DNA from 2 places in the Bradyrhizobium sp. CCBAU 53415 genome. Region 1 is predicted to be linked to the other one. Evidence: predicted binding sites of a transcription regulator. Region 1 holds the regulator's gene; the other holds the start of a gene.
The links. The regulator LexA, encoded in region 1, represses DNA repair genes until DNA is damaged. The targets are predictions, from matches to a motif close to TGTTCNNNNTGTGTTCNG.
Positions count from the first base shown of each region.

Region 2: recA (recombinase RecA) is a predicted target of LexA. The motif match lies at 2,345-2,362, and genes of this name have one in related genera.

Region 1 covers NZ_LBJF01000017.1:22,400-26,526, reverse strand. The annotation lists gene XH87_RS09870 (molybdopterin molybdotransferase MoeA) at 1-990, shown strand, start outside; gene lexA (transcriptional repressor LexA) at 1,167-1,868, shown strand; gene XH87_RS09860 (hypothetical protein) at 2,422-2,856, shown strand; gene XH87_RS09855 (ComEC/Rec2 family competence protein) at 2,966-4,127, opposite strand, start outside.
Region 2 covers NZ_LBJF01000001.1:1,111,571-1,115,697, reverse strand. The annotation lists gene gcvP (aminomethyl-transferring glycine dehydrogenase) at 1-946, shown strand, start outside; gene recA (recombinase RecA) at 1,183-2,271, opposite strand; gene XH87_RS05170 (hypothetical protein) at 2,583-3,449, opposite strand; tRNA gene XH87_RS05165 (tRNA-OTHER) at 3,676-3,748, shown strand; partial or broken gene XH87_RS05160 (IS1 family transposase) at 3,910-4,127, shown strand, end outside.

The sequences.
Region 1 (4,127 bases):
GAGGTCGCGGCGGGCCGTCCGTTCGCGGGAAGGATTGGCCCCGGCGAAGCCGTTCGGATCTTCACCGGTGGCGTCATTCCCGATGGTGCCGATGCGGTCGTGATCCAGGAGGATACGGTTGCCGAGGGCAAGCGCATCACGATCAGGGAAGCCGCGATTCCCGGTCGGCACATTCGTCCCGCCGGCGTCGACTTCTCTGAAGGCGACGTGCTCCTGCGCAAGGGTACCCGTCTCACCGAGCGCGATCTCGCGCTCGCGGCTGCGATGAATTACCCGCAGCTCGCCGTCTGCCGCCGTCCGAAGGTCGCGATCCTCGCGACCGGCGACGAACTGGTGTTGCCGGGCACCACGCCCGGCCGCGGCCAGATCGTCTATTCCAATGGCTATGCCCTGCACGCGCTCGCCCGCAGCGAGGGCGCCGAGACCATCGACCTCGGCGTTGCCGCCGATACGCTGGAGGCCACTTCCGCCGGCATCCGCCGCGCCCGCGACAGCGGCGCCGACATCCTGATCACGACCGGAGGTGCGTCGGTCGGCGACCACGATCTGGTCCAGCAGGCGCTCGAGGGCGAAGGCATCGCGATGGCGTTCTGGAAGATCGCGATCCGGCCCGGCAAGCCGATGATGCACGGACGGCTCGGCGCCATGCGCGTGATCGGCCTGCCCGGCAATCCCGTGTCATCATACGTGTGTGCCTTCCTGTTCATGGTGCCGCTGATTCGCGCCCTGTCGGGCCGTTCGGTGATTCATCATCACCGCGAGCGCGCCGTGCTGGGCCGCGATCTCGGCGCCAACGACCAGCGCGAGGACTATCTGCGTGCGCGCCTCGAGACAGGCGGCGACGGCACGCTCGTCGCCCTTCCCGTCAGCCATCAGGACTCCTCTCTGCTTGCGAATCTCGCTGCGGCACAGGCACTTCTCGTACGCGCACCGTTCGCGCCGAAGGCCGAGGCCGGCACGCCTTGCGAGGTGCTGCGGCTCCCCCTTTAAGTCGCGCGGCCACACGCGGTCCGCGAACTTCGTCGCGTTCACGCTAAATTAAGCAGTTGCGGAACACATATCGAACATATAGTGTCCGTTCATGATTTGTTTCGAGGATGTAGCGGCTTATCGCTGATTTCATCGTCTCGGAATCGAACGACATCAACCGGGGGACTTTGGTCGAGATGTTGACACGCAAACAATACGAGCTTCTGCGGTTCATCAGCGAACGTCTGAAGGAAAGCGGCGTGCCGCCGTCCTTCGACGAGATGAAGGATGCGCTCGATCTGCGCTCGAAGTCGGGCATCCATCGCCTGATCACTGCGCTCGAGGAGCGCGGCTTCATCCGCCGCCTGCCCAACCGCGCCCGTGCCATCGAGGTGATCAAGCTGCCCGAGCTCCAGGCCGCCGCCGGCAATCGCCGCGGCTTCACGCCGAGCGTCATCGAGGGCAATCTCGGCAAGGTGCGCGCAACCTCCAGCCCGCCTGCGGACGAGGGCGAACGTCCCGTCGCGGTGCCCGTGATGGGCCGCATCGCGGCCGGCACGCCGATCGAGGCGTTGCAGACCCGCAGCCACACCATCAGCGTGCCGCCCGACATGCTCGGCTCGGGCGAGCACTACGCGCTCGAAGTGCGCGGCGATTCGATGGTCGAGGCCGGCATCCTCGACGGCGACATGGCGCTGATCCAGCGCAACGAGAGCGCCGATACCGGCGACATCGTGGTGGCGCTGATCGACGACGAGGAGGCCACGCTCAAGCGCTTCCGCCGCCGCGGCGCCTCGATCGCGCTAGAGCCCGCCAATGCCGCCTATGAGGTCCGCATCCTTCCGCCGAACCGCGTGAAGATCCAGGGCAAGCTGATCGGGCTTTACCGGAAGTACTGACCGGTCCGGCGGCCGCCCGACACCGATTGGAGCGGATCGTATCCGCTCCGGCTGGATGGTCATTCCGGTTCTGCTCAGATTATCCGGCCCCTCTTCCGGCGCTGCATCCTCGGCACGCCGCTCGAAGCAACATGGCTTCGCGGCCTGAAAGTTCGAGCCGGCGCCATGCGCCAGATCCTTCATGGACAATCGTTGCAGCGCTGATCGCAGCATCAGCGCTGCAAGCCGTTGCCACACAATGACACCGCCATGTGCGCAATGAAGCGGCGGTCAGCGAGCATATCCGCAACGCGCGCGGTGCATCGCGCAGCCTCAGCAATCGAGCTGGCAATAGCGAGTCGGTCGGCACCCGCGGGGCGCCGAGATGCGCCGTCGAATGCGCAGGAGTGAGCTTTGTTCCTATCGAAACCAGGAAAGATAATGTGATCGCGGCTTGCGAGGCCCAGCCGCAGATTTGCCTACAACCAAGCAGAGCGTCGTATACTTTCACCTTGATAGAGGCCTGTGCCTCCAAAGGAGGTGCGGGTTGCTATCTTCGCATGAGGAGCACCCGATGTGTGACTACAGCCTGCATGCCGTCGCGACTCGCCCCGCCGAAGTCGGCGAGACGATCGTCACGACAACCTTCCGCGGAACTTCGACCCGCGGCTTCGCCTCCGAAGCCGATCTGTCCGTCGCGGTCTGCCTGCTGCCGGGAACGGAGCTCGCTTTCGCCGACAATGTCCGTTACGACAACCGCTGGATCTGGACGCGCACCGTCAACTCCCGCGTCGGCAAGTTCGGCAAGGTCGATCCGCACATTCCCGATCGCCATCATGACGCGATCGAATTCCCCGACGGCAAATACGTGCTGGTGACACAGCTGGTCGAAGGCCAGCGCGCGACCGTGCTGCAATTGCCGGTGACCCAGCCGGTTGGCGAGCGTGAGCACAAGCCGCAGACCGTCGCCGGCACGCGGCCCACGATCACGCGCCTGCCGATCGGCTGACGTCGTCGCCCCCGGCTCATCGGTCGAGGGCCAGGATTGAAATGCCATCGCCGGCCGAGGCCGGCGAGATGGCATGGTTTGCGTCCAACGGAATCCCATCCCCCTGTCCTCAATCGTCAGCCTGCAAGTCGGTCTCGGATGGCGTTGCGTCCCGGTTGCGGGGCGCCGCGGCCCTCGGCGCAAGGTCGCCGCTGAAATCGCCCTCGCCGGCGCCGGCCGGCAGCCAAGGGCGGCTCGTGCCTCTGGCCCTCACCGCCTGAACCGAGAAGCCGTCACCGCGCTGCGTCAGAGCCAGCGCGCCCTGACTGGCGAGACGCGGCCGATCGACCACCATCGCCGCGCAATCGGGCGGCGCAGGCCGCGCCGTCACCACCAGCGCGGCGCGGCTGCAATCATCGATCAGCGCGTCGATGCGCAGGGAAAGCGCGACCAGCCGTCCGTCCGCGAGCGGCGTCACGCAGCCGGACTCGTCACATGACACACCGCTCGCCAACGAGGCGTTGCCGGCATCGCGCGGATCGGCATCGGCGGCCAGCCACTCCCTCAGCAGGAAGCCATCCTTGCTCGCGCGGATCACATGCAGGCGCCCATCCCCGCCGCGGACCGCGACGCTCGCGCCGTCCCCGGCAATCAGGATATCGGGCTGCCGCACCGACAGTCCCCAGAGGATCGCTGCCAGCAGCACCAGGGCACCGGACCAGCGCAAGGGCGTGCGCAACAGACCCATCACGATGATCCCGAGGCTCGCCGCGATCAGCGGCGCGATCCCGAACGCCGGAATGCGGCCGACTGCGCCCGGCAGAGCCGCCACCCAGCGCGAGACCGCGACCATCCAATCAATGCCGATCCCCATCAGCCACCAGAACGCGCCGTCGAGCCCGAATGGCGCCGCGAGCAGCCCCAACAGCCCGGCCGGCATCACCAGCGCCGAGACCACCGGCATCGCGCCGAGATTGGCGAGCACGCCGTATGGCGTCACGCGGTGGAAGTGGAAGGCGGCATAGGGCGTGGTCGCTAGCCCCGCGATCAACGAGGCCAGGAACAGCATCGCGATCTCGCGGCCGCCCCACAGCGCGATCCGCGCCGTTGCGGAATGATCGGGCGATGCAAGCAGGTTAGGCATGCCGATCTGCACCAGCGCCACCAGCCCGAGCGTTGCGGAGAATGACATCTGAAAACTCGGATGAACCAGCGCCTCGGGCGCGACTGCGAGCACGATCAGCGCGGCCACTGCCAGCGTCCGGAACGTGATGGCGCGGCGATCGACCATG
Region 2 (4,127 bases), on a different contig from region 1:
CGCGGTCATGATCACCTATCCCTCGACCCACGGCGTGTTCGAGGAGCATATAAGCGAGATCTGCGACATCGTGCATGGCCATGGCGGCCAGGTGTATCTCGACGGCGCCAACCTCAACGCGCAGGTCGGCCTCAGCAGGCCCGGCGATTACGGCGCCGACGTCAGCCATCTCAATCTGCACAAGACCTTCTGCATCCCGCATGGCGGCGGCGGCCCCGGCATGGGTCCGATCGGCGTCAAGGCGCACCTTGCGCCGTTCCTGCCGGGTCATCCGGCGACGCAGGCGGATGCACCGGTCGGTCCGGTCTCGGCCGCACCGTTCGGCTCGGCCTCGATCCTCACCATCTCCTACATCTACATTCTGATGATGGGCGGCGAAGGCTTGAAGCGTGCCACCGAGATCGCGATCCTCAATGCCAATTACATTGCAGCGCGTCTCGATCCGCACTTTCCGGTGCTCTACAAGAACGCCAGGGGCCGTGTCGCGCATGAGTGCATCGTCGATCCCCGTCCGCTGAAGACGACCTCAGGCGTCACCGTCGACGACATCGCCAAGCGCCTGATCGACTACGGCTTCCATGCGCCGACCATGAGCTTCCCGGTCCCGGGCACGCTGATGATCGAGCCGACCGAGTCGGAATCCAAGGCGGAACTGGACCGCTTCTGCGACGCCATGATCGCGATCAGGAAGGAGATCGCCGAGGTCGAGGCCGGCCGCTTCAAGATCGAGGCTTCGCCGCTGCGCAATGCGCCGCACACCGTGCATGACATCGCCGACGACAACTGGAATCGCGCCTACACCCGCGCCGAGGGCTGTTTCCCCGACGGCGTCTCGCGCACCGACAAATATTGGAGCCCGGTCGGCCGGGTCGACAACGTCTATGGCGACCGCAATCTGGTGTGCTCCTGTCCGCCGGTGAGCGATTACGCGCAAGCCGCGGAGTAGGACGCCGGCCTCATGTCCCGGACGCGGTGCGGCATGAAATGACGCACCGCAGAGCCGGGACCCATGTTGCTGACAGAGGTGATGGACCCCGGCTCAGCAGCGCACGCTTCGCGCTGCGCTGCGTCCGGGGCACGAAACCACGCGATCCGCCCACGCATAACGAAACGGGCACCGAAGACGTCGGCAACTCAACGTCCTCAGCGCCCGCTCCTCGCGAAAGGCTTTCGCGTCAGGTCCTACTCGTCCGCCGGCTCCTCGCCGTCGGCGTCGCGCTCCGGCGCGCCGGCCAGGATCTGCTCGGCGATCAGGCCGGAGTTCTGGCGGATCGCGGTCTCGATCTTGGCGGTGATGTCGGGGTTGGCCTTCAAGAACGCTTTCGAGTTCTCGCGGCCCTGGCCAAGGCGCTGGCTGTCATAGGAGAACCAGGCGCCGGACTTCTCGACGATGCCGGCCTTGACGCCGAGATCGAGGATCTCGCCCATCTTGGACACGCCCTCGCCGTACATGATGTCGAACTCGACCTGCTTGAAGGGTGGCGCCAGCTTGTTCTTCACCACCTTGACGCGGGTGGTGTTGCCGACCACCTCGTCGCGCTCCTTGATCGCGCCGATGCGGCGGATGTCGAGACGGACGGAGGCATAGAATTTCAGCGCGTTGCCGCCGGTCGTGGTTTCCGGCGAGCCGTACATCACACCGATCTTCATGCGGATCTGGTTGATGAAGATCACCATGGTGTTGGACTTGTTGATGGAGGCCGTGAGCTTGCGCAGCGCCTGGCTCATCAGGCGGGCTTGCAGGCCCGGCAGCGCATCGCCCATCTCGCCTTCGAGTTCGGCCTTCGGCACCAGCGCCGCGACCGAATCGACCACCAGAACGTCGACTGCGCCCGAGCGCACCAGCGTGTCGCAGATTTCCAGCGCCTGCTCGCCGGTGTCCGGCTGCGAGATCAGGAGCTCGTCGATGTTGACGCCGAGCTTGCGGGCATAGACCGGATCGAGCGCGTGCTCGGCATCGATGAAGGCGCAGATGCCGCCCTTCTTCTGCGCTTCCGCCACCGTATGCAGCGCCAGCGTGGTCTTGCCGGAGGATTCCGGCCCGTAGATCTCGACGATGCGCCCCTTGGGCAGGCCGCCGATGCCGAGCGCGATATCGAGCCCGAGCGAACCGGAGGACACCGCCTCGATGTCCATGGACCGGTCGTTCTTGCCGAGCTTCATCACCGAGCCCTTGCCGAACTGGCGCTCGATCTGAGAGAGCGCAGCAGCCAGAGCTTTACTCTTGTCCATGGAAGATCCTTCGACGATACGCAGGGCAGTTGCGGACATTGGGTCGTGCTCCTTATGGCGAGGATTCGCGTGAGGGACAAACGGTTGCGAGGCAGCTCGGCGATAAAAGCAATGTACCCTATTTGTTCTAGGTTCGCAATATGTTCTTTTGGGAATTGGGGCACTGGCCTGTTTCCGAACGCGGTGGCCTAATTTGAATAAGGCGTTGGCCTAATTTAAATTAGTGGCCCTTTGGCCACACACGAAACCTAGTATCGCTGAATCAGCAATTCCAAGCTGACCTAGAATTCGAGATTCACGCTTTCGCGGTAACATTGCACCAAAGAGACCGCCTCAGTTGGCGGCATCTTTCATTGCCCTTGTTTCCATTGCTGATAGCCAGCGTCCTCGTCTTCTGGCTCAGCGTCCTGTTCGGCAAGGATTTCCTTGTCGATTTCAAGCTTCTTAATCAGCCGTTCGATCTCCTTGACGCCGATCTTGCCGGAGACGATCAGGCGGAAGCTGGCGTCTTTGGCGAGCATGCCGGTGGTGAGTTCGCGTTCGCCTTCCATCAGAATTCGCCTTTCCGGTTGCTTGACGGAGTGCTTATGAGGCGGCGGGTTATGGCCCGCTTTGGGAAGGTCGGGCTTATCACCCAACTTATCCCCACTTTCCCCAGCCTTTTGTCCGTCAGACTGCGTAGCTTGGTCAGGCTTCTTATCAGATTCCGCGGCCTTTGTGAATCCCGCAGTATCGTCAAAGACCTTCAAAAAGGCCTTCGCGCCGTCCTCGGTAAAGCCCCGTTCAAACCGAAGTTCGCTTATACAAATGCCGTCTGCTGGGCGCCCTTCCTTCCACTTCTCTACGTACTCTGCGATCAGCTTGGGCTTCAACGCAGCCTCAGCTTGCGCCGCCTCACGCGCACCAGGGCGCTGATCTTCAAGCGCCTTAAGCGCGAGTTCGGTCACCTTGAACTTGCGCGTTTCCCCCGATCCCTGATCCTCTAGCAGGCCATAGGCCACGAGGGCGGCAACAGTCTGAATCGTTCCGCTACTCTTGACGCCCATTCCCCAAGCGGCAGCCAGATCGGCTAGGCGTGCCTCGTGCCGCTTCGCGTGAGCATAGACGGCGCGCACTCGCTCAAGAGCCTTAGAGAGGCCGATGAAGGGAAAGGACGGGCTGCGTTCCTTCCTGATCTTGCTCGCCTCCGGCGGCGGATTGGTGTCGGTAGCGGTCACGGCGACCCTCCTTGTGTTGGCGACAGACATACTGATAGCTTATCACGATGCGCTTGACAAGCTATCAGGCGCCCGGCAGTATGATCCCGCGACGGAGGGTCCAATGAGAATACGGCCAGAGCCCCAGCGTAATCCCGACCGGCGCTGAGGCTATGACACATAGGTGGGGCCACCACCCCCGCTCTCTCACAAGGACGGTGGCGGCCCCTTAATCGGATCTACTTGGTGCCCCGTGGTCTAAAGGTAGGACGCTCGCTGTTACACGCGGAGAGGTCCGGGTTCTAATCCCAGCAGGGCAGCCGAGAATTAGCGGGACCGACGGCGCGGGAACGCTGCCGATCCCTAGCCATCAAACCCGCGATTGCGCCCCGGGCCGGACGACCAAATCAGAATATACGCTCTGGAAGGCGTATTTTCTAGAGTCCCCCGAGGCCAATCCAAAACCGAGGATTGCGCCCTCATGAACGTCCTAGCCCGCGAAAAGCAAATTGAAGTCATTGCCGCCCTTTGCGAAGGCGTCGACATCCGCACCGCCGCGCGCCTTACTGGCGTCAACCGTGGCACCGTCGCCAGCCTGGCCCTGCGTGTGGGCATGGGCTGCATGGAATTGCACGACCGCATCATGGTCGGCGTGCGCACCGAGCGCCTTGAGCTTGATGAGCTGTGGAGCTTCGTCGG